Regions from separate parts of the Desulfosoma caldarium genome, predicted to be linked through region 1. Evidence: riboswitches for the same ligand, from Rfam matches in the RefSeq annotation. Region 1 holds a riboswitch; the other holds the start of a gene.
What was found. A riboswitch is a leader RNA that binds a small molecule or an ion and turns the genes downstream of it on or off. The one in region 1 is predicted to bind cobalamin.
Positions count from the first base shown of each region.

Region 2: another riboswitch for cobalamin. It lies ahead of EDC27_RS02175 (precorrin-8X methylmutase); the one in region 1 lies ahead of EDC27_RS05955 (TonB-dependent receptor plug domain-containing protein).

Region 1 covers NZ_RJVA01000011.1:17,224-24,714, forward strand. The annotation lists gene EDC27_RS05925 (hypothetical protein) at 1-17, opposite strand, end outside; gene EDC27_RS05930 (ketopantoate reductase family protein) at 241-1,182, shown strand; gene panB (3-methyl-2-oxobutanoate hydroxymethyltransferase) at 1,160-2,008, shown strand; gene EDC27_RS16485 (hypothetical protein) at 2,552-3,058, shown strand; partial or broken gene EDC27_RS17020 (KH domain-containing protein) at 3,407-3,604, opposite strand; gene EDC27_RS15785 (ERA-like protein 1) at 3,653-3,895, opposite strand; cobalamin riboswitch at 3,936-4,123, shown strand; gene EDC27_RS05955 (TonB-dependent receptor plug domain-containing protein) at 4,263-6,362, shown strand; gene EDC27_RS05960 (ABC transporter substrate-binding protein) at 6,377-7,300, shown strand; gene EDC27_RS05965 (FecCD family ABC transporter permease) at 7,300-7,491, shown strand, end outside.
Region 2 covers NZ_RJVA01000009.1:351,109-358,599, forward strand. The annotation lists gene EDC27_RS02155 (hypothetical protein) at 1-422, opposite strand, end outside; gene EDC27_RS02160 (REP-associated tyrosine transposase) at 483-1,343, opposite strand; gene EDC27_RS02165 (hypothetical protein) at 1,795-2,058, shown strand; gene EDC27_RS02170 (FAD-dependent oxidoreductase) at 2,080-3,816, shown strand; cobalamin riboswitch at 3,944-4,131, shown strand; gene EDC27_RS02175 (precorrin-8X methylmutase) at 4,278-4,961, shown strand; gene cobI (precorrin-2 C(20)-methyltransferase) at 5,178-5,888, shown strand; gene EDC27_RS02185 (FecCD family ABC transporter permease) at 6,010-7,137, shown strand; gene EDC27_RS02190 (ABC transporter ATP-binding protein) at 7,134-7,491, shown strand, end outside.

The sequences.
Region 1 (7,491 bases):
TTTGTTTTCTTCGTCATCTTCGCGCTCCTTTAATGGGAATCCTATCGTCCACGCCGTGACACCCTTTCTGATGACTTATCCTTTCAAAGAGTTTACGTGGGATTGGGAACCGATGCAGAACATGGTCATCGACTTGCCCTTAGGTGGAAACTGTGCCAAGGTACTTTGGAAGTGTCGGAAAAGGCGACATGAACCACACCGTTGTCACCCATTTTACGCCGGAGAAAGAGGAACAGACCGATGATGCATGTGCTGGTGGTTGGCGCCGGTGCCATGGGCTGTCTTTTGGGGGCGCGCTTTGCCATGGCCGGTGCGCACGTCCTTTTGCTGGATGTGGATGTGCTCCACGTGGAAGCGATTCAACGCCATGGGCTGCGTCTTATTGAGCTCAACGGAGACGAAAAAATTGTCCCCATTGAGGCCTCCTTTGCTCCCGTGCCCTCCAAGCTCGGCGCCGATCTGGTTTTGGTCATGGTCAAGAGCTATGCCACTGGCGAGGCGCTGCGGTTGGTCCATTCCCAATCCATCACGCCGGGGACGGTTTTCCTAACACTACAAAACGGGCTTGGAAACGCCGAAAAGCTGGCGGACCTTGTGGGACCGGAACGAGTCCTCGTGGGGGTGACGGCCCAGGGGGCCACCAAAGAGGGGCCGGGAGTGGTGCGCCACGGCGGGGTCGGCCCGACTTTCTTTGGCAGCTTCTCGGGATTCACACCGCCGAATCTGGAAAAGATTGTGAACCTCTTTGTCGCATCCGGACTCGAAGCCTCTTACCGACAAGACATTGACCGCCTCCTGTGGCAAAAACTTTGCGTCAATGTGGGCATCAATGCCATCACGGCCCTCTGCGGGCTGACCAACGGGCAGATACCCGCCATGCCGCCTGCCCGCCTTCTGTGTGAGGCGGCGGTCCGCGAAGTGCTTAGGGTGGCCCGCGCCGAAGGGGTGCGCCTTGACGAAGATGAGCTGGATCATGTCCTGGCCGTGGCCAAGGCCACGGGCAGCAACCGTTCATCCATGCGCCAGGACGTGGAAGGACGAAGACCCACCGAAATCGAAGCCATCAACGGCGCTGTTGTGCGCTATGCGCAAAAACACGGCCTATCCGCCCCCATCAACTGGACCCTCACCCAATTGGTCAAAATCAAGGAGGGAACCTATGGCCACGGAACAGACGCCTGATACGCATCCCGTGAAATCCGACGATCGAATCACCGTCCCGGGGATCATGGCGGCCAAAGGCCGTCGCAAGCTCACCATGCTTACCGCCTACGACTACTGCACGGCTCGGTGGGTGGATCGAGGGGGAGTGGACATGATCCTGGTGGGAGATTCCTTGGCCATGGTCATGTTGGGCCATGAGGACACGCTCTCGGTGACCATGGAGGAGATGCTGCACCACACGCGCGCGGTGGCTCGAGGCACTCAACGGGCCTTGGTTGTCGGGGATATGCCTTTTTTGTCGTATCAGGTCAGCGTGTCCCAGGCTGTGGAAAATGCCGGGCGTTTTCTGAAAGAGGGGCGGGCTCAGGCCGTCAAGCTGGAAGGCGGCGCTTCGGTGTTGAAGCAGGTGGAGGCCATCGTGGAAGCGGGCATTCCGGTGCAGGGGCATTTGGGTTTGACCCCCCAGAGCATCGCGAAACTGGGCGGATTTAAGGTGCAGGGAAAGGACGAAGAAGCGGCCAAAAAACTGGTGGACGACGCCATCGCTTTGTCCCAGGCCGGCTGTTTCAGTTTGGTTCTGGAAGCCATACCGGCGCAGGTGGCCCGGCGCATCACAGAAGCCGTGCCCATTCCCACCATCGGCATCGGCGCCGGGCCGGCCTGTGACGGCCAAGTCTTGGTGATCCATGACCTGGTGGGACTGTTTGACCGGTTTCTTCCTCGCTTTGTGAAACAGTACGATACGTTGGGACGAAGACTCGAGGAGGCGGTGAGCCGATACCGGCAGGAAGTGGAATCCGGCGTGTTTCCTGGTCCGGAACACTCCTTTGGAACGATTCAATAGCCCGGCGGTTTAAAAGGTCGTGGAAGAGCCGCGCTTGGAACCCTTTTCTTTGAAACGGTGAGTCTTTGGGGGGCGCGGGTGTGAAAGAAAAGGTAGCTGCTAGGGATTTCCAGATCCACCATTAAAAAAAGAAAAAACCTCGCTGGCGGGGCTTCCCGCCTATCTCGACCTGGCACATGCGGAAGGGATGCGCCATGCCATCAGGCGGCATGTGAAGATTCGGGAGAGGGGCCGGCAAGGTTGGGGTGATGAGCACATGGTCATGGCGCTGATTTTGCTCAATTTGGCAGGGGGAGCGTGTGTCGCGGATCTCGATGAGTTGAAGGTCGACGAAGGGTCATGCCGAATGCTTCGTCAGGTGGAGCCCTTTGGGCTGGCCAGGCGTTGTGGTCGCGACGTGGTGAAGGTGTTGAGAGCCCCGCGGGCCCAGGGCCCCGCCAAGTTTCGCCGGTCAATAGGGGGTGATTTGGGGAAACGCGCTCACCTTGCCCGGCCCGACGCCTCGTGATTATTTTATTGATAAAGCGTTTGAAGGAGGCCGCGATGAAAAAACAACAACGCGTATGGCTTGTTGTGTTCCTCATGGCCATGCTTATCGGGGTGCTGACCGCTTCCGGCTCCGTGCTCGCCCAAGAACCAGGATTCACCCGCCAAGATCGAGATCTGCTCATCGAATTGCGCACCCGCATGCTGGAAATCGACAAACGCTTTGAACAAATCAACAAGATCTTTGAACAGATCGACAAACGCTTTGAACAGATCGATAAGCGCTTTGAACAAGTGGACAAACGCTTTGAGCAAGTGGATAAACGCTTTGATCAGCTCATGCACTTTCTGTACATTCTCGCCGGCATTTTCACGTCCCTGGTGGTGGCGGTCATCGGCTTCGCCTATTGGGACCGCCGGACCATCGTCTCGCAAGCGAAAAAGGAGACCAAGGAAGATCTGGAGCGGGAAGGCCGTCTTCGGGACGTGATCCTGGCCCTGCGCGAATTTGCTGCCAAAAACGAGGATCTGGCATCTATTCTCAGGAGCTATCATCTTCTCTAGCTGCCCATCCTTTTGCATCTCGGCGCCCCACGCTTTTGCATGCCTCTTTTCACAGGCCTTCAGAGAGGAAAGCTTGAGCCGGGGGCGCGATCCAGCATATGGTCCCGAAAAGCACCGGGGCGCACAAAAAGCGTGCGCCCCGCCTAAGGACTCTCGCGTTTTTGCCCTACTCGGAATTTTCCTCCCCCCCCACGCCCGCGAGGACACCTGAGCGCACCGCCCATAGAGTCCCTTTTCACGGCGTGCCGCCGCGCGCCAAACCTCACCGCATGCCCGCGACCCTTTCCGCGGCAGGCGATACCCGAACTCCCTGAGCCGCCGCGGGTCCCGACGCGGGTTTTTCGGCACGCGCACACACAAACCCAAGGACACGCGGCACCCCAAAAGCCGTTCCACGTCTTTTCGAGCGATCTGCCCAACTTCTTTGAGCTGCGGGCCCCCTTTGCCGATCACGATGCCCCCTAGGAAATCCCGCTCCGCATAAATAGTGGCCTCGATGCGGAGGAGGTTTTTCTCGGCCTGCTTGCGAAAGACGTCCACGGTCACGGCCGTGGCGCAAAGAATTTTCTCTTCTTTCAGGTGAAATGCTTTTTCTCATACGATTTCTGACACCAAAAACCGTTTCAGCTGATCTGTCACGGCATCGTTCGGATCGTATTGAGGCCCTTCGGGAAGCCATTTTTCCAGTTCGGCCAGGAGCTGCGGCACGCCATCTCCCGTAAGCGCCGACAGCGGCACCACGGCCCCAAAGGATCGCGGGCCGGCATGAGATTCCATCATGGGAAGCCGCGCGACGTTGTCTTTCAAAAGATCCACTTTCTTGAGGACGAGCACCACCGGAGGAATTTTCCCTGCTTGACACCCGACAATGGTATTGGTAGCAAATTCGCGACCAGGTGCCGTATGGCTTAATAGGGAATCCCGTGAAAATCGGGAACGGGCCCGCCGCTGTGATCGGGAACGAAGGCTGCTATCAAAAGCCACTGCCCTTTTCGACAGGGTGGGAAGGCGCAGCCGGTAGGATGATCCGAAAGTCAGAAGACCTGCCTGGGTCAAGGGTTTGGGCAAGCCCTCGGGTGCACAGGGCATGAGCCCACGAGACCGCCGGATGAAAAAGGGAGATCCCGGGTTCTTGAGGAACTCGGGATTTTTTTGGCCATGTGGTCGCGGGCCCCCACATGGAACTCTAGGAAAGGGGGGAACCATGCGGAGCATTCTGGAAAGGAGAGGAACCTTCGAAGCCAGCTTCATTGCCGCGGACCGCACAGGGGCGCTTTCTGTGATGGGCTTCAGGCCGCTCCAGGTTTTTCGACAAAAACCTTTTTGGGCCAAGCTTTTGGGGTTGTTTTTATTTGTCATTCTGGTGGCGATGCATGCGATGCCGGCTCACTCGGCCGATTCAGCCGTACGGGAGGTCGAAGATGTGGTGGTGACGGCAACCCGAACGGCGGTTCCCAGGCAGCATCTGGGGATTTCCACCACGGTCATCACGGAAGAGGACATTCAGGCGCGCCGAGCCACCGATGTGGCGGAATTGCTTCGAGATGTGGCCGGGTTTCAGACCATTCGGTTTGGGTCTCCCGGTTCCCAGACCGTGGTTTTCCCCCGGGGGGGCGAACCCAACTATACCCTGGTCCTCATTGACGGTGTGCAGGTGAACCTGGGCGGTGGCGATTTTTACTGGGAAAATCTTTCCACAGACAATATCGAACGGATTGAAATCGTTCGAGGTCCACAAAGCGCGCTGTATGGGTCCGACGCCATCGGTGGAGTGGTTCAGATCTTCACCAAATCCGGAAGCGGCCCCGCGTCCGTGGAAGTGTCCACGGCCCATGGACTTCGATCGGACCGCGGTCGCTATTTTGGGGAACAAAAAGTGCGCGTTTCCGGTGGCACCGACCTTTTCGGATACTCTGCCGCCTACGGTCGAAGGGACGACGGTGGCATTCTGAAAATCAACAACGATTATTGGAATAACACTTTCAGCTCACGGTTTGATTTCTTTCCCAAGGACACTTGGGAAGTGAGCCTCGTGGGTCGACTGAGCGACAGCCGCTACGAATACCCCACGGAAAGCGCAGGGGATAAATATTCTCCCTTGGATCCAAACCAGACCCAACGGGAACAAGATGTATTGGTGGGTGTGTCGGCCAGAGTGCAAAGCACGCCCTGGTGGGAAAATGTGGTCAGTGTGGGATATCATCGCAATCTGCGCCGCAATCTGGATCCCTTCAATGAAGAAACCGATTTTGCCGAATCCTATGGGCGCTACAACGAAGTGCGGGCGACAGTGGACTATCACGCCAACCTGAACTGGAAGCCGACGGAGGCGGTGACTTCGGTCCTGACGGTGGGTTACGAACGGGACCAGGAAGACTATGCGCAGGAAAGCATCTACTTCGATACGACAAAGCTCAATGCAGACCGGACCAACGATGCGGTCTACGTTCAGGAACAGCTGAGCCTTTTGTCGCGCCTTCACCTGGTGGCGGGATTTCGGGTGGAAGACAACAGTGCCTTTGGCACCAAGGTGACACCGCGAGGCGCGGCGGCCTTTGAACTTCGCGAGACGGGAACAACCTTACGGCTGGCGGCAGCCAAAGGCATTAAGGAACCCACGTTCTATGAAAACTACGCCAACGACTCGTTCACCTTGGGCAATCCCGATTTGGACCCTGAGAGGGCCACATCCTGGGAAGTCGGGCTTTCCCAGCGTCTGGGCTCAAGGCTTCAGGCTTCAGCCACCTACTTCGAAAGCCGATACAAGGACCTCATTGCTTATGTCCCCACCCCTTTTCCCGCGCCTCCTGAAAGAGTGCCCAATTTTTACAATATTCAGGCCGCCAAAAGCCGTGGCGTGGAGCTGAGCCTGGAAGGGCGTGTGCTAGAAAACACCGCGGCGGGTATTCATATGACCTGGCTGGAGACGGAAGTGACCGATGACGGGGGGTTGAGTTCCATCGCTTTTCAGGAGGGGAAAAAACTGCTGCGGCGCCCGAAATTCAGTGCTTCCGGGTGGGTGGAGACCCGGTGGAAAAATTTGCACTGTCGTTTCATCGGCCACTACGTGGGAACGCGTGACGATGCGGACTACAGGGACTGGACGATGCCACGGCGTGTGAGCCTTGACGATTATTTCCTGCTAGATGCCGTGGTGTCCTATCGTGTGCCAGTGCCGGCTCCCGCAAAAGACTTGGAAATTTTCCTCAAAGGGACAAATATCCTGGATGCCGATTATGAGCAGGTGTTTGGGTATTCCACGCCGGGGGCGGCGTTCATGCTTGGCGCATCCATGAAATTCTAGAGGGGTGATAAAAGATGACCGGTGATCGGCGCGTTTGGCATAAATCCTGGCCTGAGCCGGCCCGGCGTGCCCTATTTGGCGTTTTTTTGGCCCTGATTTTGGCGGCTTCCCGGGTATACGCCAGGGATGGGGTGGATCTGGTGGGCCGACGGGTTAACCTTCCTGAGGTGCCCCAAAGGGTGGTGACTTTGGCACCCAGTCTTACCGAGATGGTTTTTGCGCTGGGTGCCGGTCCTCGGGTTGTGGGTGTCAGTCGCTACAGTAATTATCCGGAAGCCACACGCGATCTTCCTCGAGTGGGATCCTATGTGCAGCCGGATGTGGAAAAAATCGTGGCTCTGAACCCGGACCTGTGCCTCGTCGTTAAGGACGGAAACCCTAGGGAGGTGGTGGACAAACTGGAACAGGTCGGCATTCCCGTTTACGCGGTGAACCCAAAGAATCTGGACCAGGTCATGGAAACCTTGATCGCACTGGGCGAGGTGCTTCAGGCACGGGATGCCGCCAAAGCCCTGGTGGCCGATATGAAACGGCGGCTTCATGCCGTGGACGAACGTGTTCGGCGTGTGCCGCAAAGGCCCGGGGTTTTTTTCCAAATCGGGGTCTCGCCCATCGTTTCCGTGGGAACGGAAACCTTTGCCCATGAGCTGATCACACGGGCAGGGGGACGAAACCTGGCCGAAGGCCCGGAACCGTACCCTAGGTTCACCGTGGAAGAGGTCATGGCGCTGCGGCCGGACATCATTGTCATATCGTCCATGGAACGGGACCAGACGTTTGAGCGGGTGCGGCAGCAGTGGCTGCGATGGCCAAACATTCCGGCAGTTGCTTTGAACCGTGTGGTTTTGGTCGCATCGGATCTTTTCGACCGGTCCGGGCCCAGGCTTGTTGAAGGGCTCGAACGACTCGTCACCATTCTTCATCCGGAACTTGACTGATGGCCGTATCTAACCGTCTCGAAACCCCGATGGGGATCGTCACGCCGGCACGCCTTGTGGCCGTGACGCTGATGTGCGCCGCGGGGCTTCTCGGGGCCATTGTTTTTGGTATGGCGGTGGGCTCTTCGGGCACGGACTTTACCGCGGTGTTTCGGTCCCTTCAGGGAAAGAAAGCCTTGGAGGCTACCCAA
Region 2 (7,491 bases), on a different contig from region 1:
ATCCGTTCATTCCGCGTTGCCTCGTCGGAGATACCCGAAAACAGCTCTTCCAGGCTCGGCCGGGCCGCAAACCGTTCTTTCTTCCGAAGTTCAGGGTCAAGGGGCTTCTGCGAAAGCAAGGGCGCAAGTTGTTCCACAAATCCAGCGGTTCCCAAGAAGGCCCCCGCGCGCAACTCTTCCCAGACATTGACCCCTTTCCCTTGCGACACAAAACGGCGGTAGGCCCGAACCGCCCGCGCTCGATCGGGGCCAAACTGTGACAGAATCCAATCCACCGTCAGGAACTCGGGCACCTCGATCTGACCGGACGTCGCCCGATAACTGCTCCAAGGCCAACTCTGAACGGTACGGACCAGCCCCGCTCGAACAGGATTTAGCACAACGTACCGGGTCAACTCTAAAAGATGGCTCTCCTTTTCCACAAGGATTGCCTTGAAGCGCCCTTGAAAGAGATGACCGACAAGAATGGTGGGGTCAGACCTTTATTTTTGATTCTTGACCTGGCTCGCCCGTTTTGCAATGACACTGATGGTGGAAAAGTGCAATCCTAAAAAATCCCCCACTTCTCTGAGCTTGTATTGATAGGTCCGCACAGCCTGGCAAATCCGTTCATTGCGCGTTGCCTCGTCGGAGATACCCGAAAACAGCTCTTCCAGGCTCGGCCGGGCCGCAAACCGTTCTTTCTTCCGAAGTTCAGGGTCAAGGGGCTTCTGCGAAAGCAAGGGCGCAAGTTGTTCCACAAATCCAGCGGTTCCCAAGAAGGCCCCCGCGCGCAACTCTTTCCATACATTGCCTCCCTTCCCTTGCGACACAAAACGGCGGTAGGCCCGAACCGCCCGCGCTCGATCGGGGCCAAACTGTGACAGAATCCAATCCACCGTCAGGAACTCCGGCACCTCGATCTGGCCGGACGTCGCCTGATAACTGCTCCAAGGCCAACTCTGAACGGTACGGACCAGCCCCGCTCGAACAGGATTTAACACGACGTACCGGGTCAACTCTAGAAGATGGCTCTCCTTTTCCACAAGGATTGCCTTGAAGCGCCCTTGAAAGAGATGACCGACACGTCGGTGCCGTCGGTTGAACCACTGGGTGTACACCCCATTGAGACGTTGCATTCCCCGAGACAGATTGGCCTGTGGAGTTTCGATGATCAGGTGGTAGTGGTTTGTCATCAAACAGTACGCATGACAAATCCAGGTGTATCTGGCAACCGAATCAGCGAGAATCTCAAGAAACCGACTACGGTCCTCCTTGTCGAGGAAAATGTCTTGTTGCGCATTTCCTCGACTCGTTACGTGATAGACAGCTCCTTCAAATTCTACTCGCAGCGGCCTTGCCATAGCAAAATCCCTCAAACACAAACGGTATGAAAGATAAAGTTTAACCCGTCGCGCAGCGGGCTTGCCACAACAAACTAACTAGAGCACAACTCCTATCAAAATTAAAGGTCTGACCCCAACTGCATGTGCATGTGCATTTATCTGGCAACCAGATCAGCGAGAATCTCAAGGAACCGAATATGGTCCTCCTTGTCGAGGAAAATGTCTTGTTGCGCGTTTCCTCGACTCGTTACTTAATACTTAATAGACAGCTCCTTCGTATTCCACTCGCAGCGGCCTTGCCATAGCAAAATTCCTCAAAAACAAACGGTATCAAAAATAAAGGTCTGACCCCGCCCTAAATCCTATCAAAAATAAAGGTCTGACCCCAACCGATTGTTGTCTTGGGGGAGGGTGCGGTGTTATAGAGCTGTGCGCGAGGACGCGAGATGGCCAAGCCGAAAGAGGTTCGATGGCTTTGCAAAAACACCTTAACTCTTCAGAACCAACGGCGGAAAAGGAACCCCAGAGCTCGGCACGACGCCGCTTGCGGCGGCGGCCAAACCGGTACGTGTGCGCCGTGTGCGGGCAAGAACTTCCTTTCTGCTGGACCTGCCCGTGCGGCTTCATGATCTGTTCCGATTGCATGGAAGAAAACTTTTGGGGCATGACCTGCAACGGCATCACCTGGACCTGTCCGGACTGCGGGGCCATTCGCGGTTTCGGCAATCAATGACGGCAAGGGAAGGGTTTTCTTATGGCACGACAACGCGTGGTCATTGTGGGGGCGGTGGCTTTGGGACCCAAAGCTGCCTGCCGCATCAAGCGGCTTCGCCCCGATTTCGACGTGGTCATGGTGGACCAAGACCAATACATTTCCTACGGCGGATGCGGCATACCCTACTATGTTTCCGGGGACGTGAGCGATCTGTCGGCGCTCATGAGCACCAGTTTTCATATGCTACGTACGCCTGAATTCTTTGAAAAAGCCAAGGGTGTTCGCGTCATGACGCGAACCCGGGCGGAAGCCATCGACCGGCGCCGCAAGGTGCTTCGCCTTCGACGCCTGGAAACCCAGACCGAAGAGGAGCTTTCCTACGATTACCTGGTGCTGGCCACTGGCAGCGTTCCCAACACGTTGCCCGTTCCCGGCCTGGATCATCCTCGCGTCTTTCGGGTGTCCAATTTGCATGATGCCGCGGCCATCAAGGAAATGCTGGCCAAAGGGGCCGTGGGCCGCGCCGTGATCATCGGCGCCGGGGCCATCGGATGCGAAATGGCGGAAGCGGTCAGCGACATGTGGGGCGTGGAAACGTGCCTTGTGGACATCGCGTCACACGTGCTGCCCGGTGTGTTGGACTCCGTACCGGCCCGAATGGTGTCCGAGCATCTCCAGGAGCGCGGCGTGGCCGTCTACACCGAAGAGACGGTTCGGGAAGTGATCCCGGGCTCGGAAGACGGCTCCCTTACGGTGCGAACGGACAAAAGGGATTTGGACGCGGACTTGGTCATCACGGCCGTGGGCGTTCGCCCCAACGGCCGGCTCGCCCGCGAGGCCGGCCTGCTCGTGACGCCTCGAGGGGGCATCGTGGTCAATGAGCGCCTGCAGACATCGGATCCCTGGATCTACGCCGGAGGGGACTGCATCGAAGTGATGCATCACATCACGGGAAAGCTCTTTCACTTTCCTCAAGGATCTTTGGCCAACCGGCAGGGGCGCATCATCGGCACGAACATCGCCGGAGGACACGCCACGTTTGAAGGGTCCGTGGGATCCTTTGCCGTCAAGGTTTTCGACCTGGCCGTGGCAGCCGCGGGCCTTTCCTTCAAGGCCGCTTGTTCGGAAGGCTTTGACGCCGTGCAGGCCCTCGTCATTCAAGCCGATCGCGCCCACTTTTATCCCACACAGGACCTCATGACCCTGGCCCTGGTGGTGGATCGAAGAACACGAAGGCTGCTGGGCATTCAAGGCGTGAGTCGCAATGGAGACGCCCTTGTGGGCCGCATCAACGCCGTGGTGCCTCTTTTGGCTCGGCACGGCACGGTGGAAGACCTATCCAACCTGGAAGTGGCCTACTCGCCACCCTTTGCTTCCGCCATGGATATCCTCAATGCCTTGGGGAACACAGCCGAAAACATTCTGGACGGCCACAACGTCACCATGGATCCCGAGGACTTTGAGCGCTGCTTTTTGCAAGAAGCCAGCCCAGAAGTGGTCTGTTTGGATGTGCGCGGGCCTCGCAACGCCGCCCCCTTTGTGGAGGCTTTTGGCGACCGCTGGCTCAACATTCCGCAGGAAACTCTGGCCGAAAGGCTGGATGCGCTCCCCAAGGACAAGCGTCTTCTGGTGATGTGCAATTCGGGCGTGCGATCCTACGAAGCGCTTCTGCAACTTCGAGCCGCAGGCTTGGAAAACGCCGTCAATGTCCAAGGCGGCGTGGCGGCCATCAAAAAAGCGGGCATGCTTTCATTGGATAAGGATGAGGACACGTAGAACGGCCGGGGGCCCTGGTTCATTGGGTTTGCACGGCGAGCTTCCAGTTACGCCGCACGCTGCTGTTGACGCAGCGTATGCATTGGTCTAGTAAAGGAACGTCCACGTCTTCAACGTGGCGTTCTTTGATAAGGTGAGAGGATCAGGTACCCGCATGCGGGTTGAAAAGGGAAGACGGTGTGATTCCGTCGCGGTCCCGCCGCTGTGAACGGGGACGAAAGCCGATGAACCCACTGTCCCATGGGCATGGGATGGGAAGGGCGGCCGGTAGGGTGATCCGTGAGCCAGAAGACCTGCCTGAATCCTTTCATGGAAGGGAACCCGATGGTAAAGGGCTCTTCCGCCGTCCAAAGGCTTCGAGGTCCAGGTCTTTGGACGAGACAAGGGATGAAGAAAACGGGTGCAATCCTTGGAACGGAAACGTTTCAAGGATTTTTTGTTTCCCAAGGAGCGCATGGTCCATGACACTCCAGGACAAGGCAGCCGACGGCCCACGCGGGCCGCTGGTTTCGGCCGGACAAGCCATTGAAGACCTAAGCTTTCGCATCATCGACGCCGAAATGGGGCCCCACGGGTATCCACCCGATCAGTGGTCCATTGTGCGTCGCGTGATTCACACCACGGGCGATTTTGAATATGCGCGGCTCATAAGAATTCATTCCCGAGCCGTGGAAGCGGGCTGTGAAGCGCTGCGCCGGGGCGCTACCATTTATGCGGACACCCGCATGATTCAGGTGGGGCTTTCTTCAACGCGGCTTCAATGGTTTGGCAATGCCGTCGTGGTGCCCGCATCACAGCCGGCCGTACGCGACATGGCGCATCGAGATGGGCTGACCCAATCCGCGGCCGCCTTTCGCCATGCCGGGCCCAATCTTCATGGGGCCATCGTGGCCGTAGGCAACGCCCCGACGGCCCTTTTGGAAACGTTGCGGCTCATGGAACAAGAACACATTCGGCCGGCTTTGGTGGTGGGCGTTCCCGTGGGTTTTGTGCAGGCCGACACCGCCAAGGAAGCCTTGTGGCAAGACCAGGCCGTGCCGTCCATCACGGTGCTCGGCCGCAAAGGGGGAAGCTCGGTGGCTGTGGCCATTTTGCACGCCCTGATGGAACTGGCCCACGGCGCGGACGCGGCCCCGGTTCGCTGACGGCGCAGAAGATCCGTTGCCGCTCGTCCCTTTCCATGGCGCGTTTGATGGCGCACGGCATGGAAGCACCGCGACGGCGATCTTCCGGAGCCGCGCCGCGTGGCGAGACTCGGACCCATGGCAGAACCGGCCCCGGCGGAGTGCCGCGCGGCTCGATGATTTGTGATCCCCATACCCAATCGGCTCTACAATGGGCTCGAAAAAAGGAAAAATTTCATGCTGGGAACGCTGTACGGCATCGGTGTGGGTCCGGGAGACCCGGACCTTTTAACCCTCAAGGCAGTCAAGATTCTCGGTCGTGTGGGCCACGTGTATGCCGCTTCGTCCTCGTCCAACGACTACAGCCTGGCATTGGAAATCGTTCGCGATCATTTGCGCGACGGTGTGCCCGTTCACTTTTTGGACTTCCCCATGACCTTTGACAAGAATCACCAGGAAGAAGCCTGGCGGGCCAATTGCGACACGGTGGCGGAGCAACTGGAAAATGGCGTCGATGTGGCCTTTCTCACTCTGGGCGATCCCATGACGTTCAGCACCTTCATCTACCTGTGGCGCACGATAAAGTATCGGCTGCCATCGGTGCCCGTGGAAATCGTTCCAGGGATCACGTCCTATCAGGCGGCTGCCGCGTGCGCCGGGGTCGCCTTGGCGGAAGCGGAAGAAACCCTTACCATCATTTCCGGCGCCAAAGGCGGCCGGCGCCTTTCGGATATTCTTCCCTTTTCCGACAACGTGGTCCTTATGAAAGCTTACAAGCAGTTTCCGCAGATCCTTGACCAGATTCGCCGTTTCGGCCTTGAGGACTCCGTGTGCTTTGTCAGCCGCTGCGGCCTCAAAGGCCAGGTGGTGGAAAAGGACTTTCGCGCCCTGGAAGACCTCAAACCCCATTACCTTTCTCTCCTTATCGTCAAAAAAGGGGCGCGTTGACCTGGGCGCCTGTTCGAGCATGGGCTTTTGGCCCACGGCCATGTCCATCACTTTCAACGGGCGTCCCTAAGAAGCCGATCATGCATTTCAAGACAGCCTGCACGAGGATTCAGGAGAGCCCGTGAACGCGACCCATGCCCCTTCGGCCCCACGTTCTTCGGTGTCCGGAACCACGGCGGCGGCGGGCAAACTTTCGGCTGCCGCAAGGGGGTGGCGAATTCGTGCCTTTTGGGTCACCATCATCTTTCTGGTGCCGGCACTTTCATTTTATTGCATCACTGTCGGCCCTTACGCCATCGAATCCCACACCCTGTGGCGCGTCTTGGGGTCAATTTTTCATGCGGCACCGTCGGCGCTTTCAGAAAAAGAAACCGCCACCGCCCATTACATTGTCGTGCATCTTCGACTGGCGCGCGTCGCCCTGGCCCTTCTTGTGGGCGCCGCCTTGGCCCTATCGGGCACCGTCTATCAGGGGATTTTGTTGAACCCTTTGGCGGATCCTTTCACGCTGGGCGTGTCCACGGGCGCCGCCTTTGGCGCGTCCGTGACCATTCTTATGGGGTGGGCGTCCTGGAAGCTGGCGGGCATCAGTCTGCTTCCCGTGGTGGCTTTTCTTGGGGCAGTGGGAGCCCTCAGCCTCGTCATGCTTTTGGGGCGACTGCACGGCACCATGCACCCCACCACACTGGTCCTCGCAGGGATTATCGTTTCCACGTTTCTTTCGGCATGGATTAGTCTTCTCAAAAGCCTTCACGAGGAATCTCTTTCGGCGATCGTGTTTTGGATCATGGGAAGCCTATCCGGACGCAGTTGGCGCCATGTGCTGGCCATTGTGCCGTATGTGGTGGCCGGCTTCTGGATCATTATGACCCATGCGCGGGAAATGGACCTTTTGGCTCTAGGAGACACGGCCGCGTTTCAAACCGGCGTGGACACCCATGCCGTTCGACGCCGCCTTCTGGGCGCCGCATCCCTGGTGGCCGCGGCGGCTGTCGCCGTAAGCGGCGTGGTAGGTTTCATCGGATTGGTGGTGCCCCATGTGGCCCGGTTGTGCCTCGGGCCCAGGCATCGGCAGCTTCTGCCCGCGTCCATGATGCTCGGCGCCGTTTTGACGCTGGTTTCCGACACGCTGGCTCGAACGCTGCTTCCCGACGGTCGAGAAATACCTCTGGGCGTGGTCACGGCCATTCTGGGGGCCCCTTTCTTCGCCTACCTTCTGATCCACAAGAAAAGGACCGTCGTGCTGTGATTGAGGTCGAACATCTTCATTGCGGTTATCCCGATCGCAAGGTCCTTCAGGACGTCACCCTCACCATTGAACCGGGGGAGTTCGTGGGCATTCTGGGCCCCAACGGATCCGGCAAAACCACGCTGGTTTTGGCCTTAAGCGGCGTGTTGCCTATCCAGTCGGGCTCGATTCGATGGAACGGCCGACCTTTACAGACCATACCGCATCGGGAAAGAGCCCGCCTCATGGCCGTCGTGCCGCAAGACGTCCATGTGACGTTTCCCTTCACATGCCGAGAGGTGGTGGCCATGGGACGATACCCTCACCAAAAGAGAGCCGGCCGGGAAACACCCCAAGACAGGGACGCTCTGCACC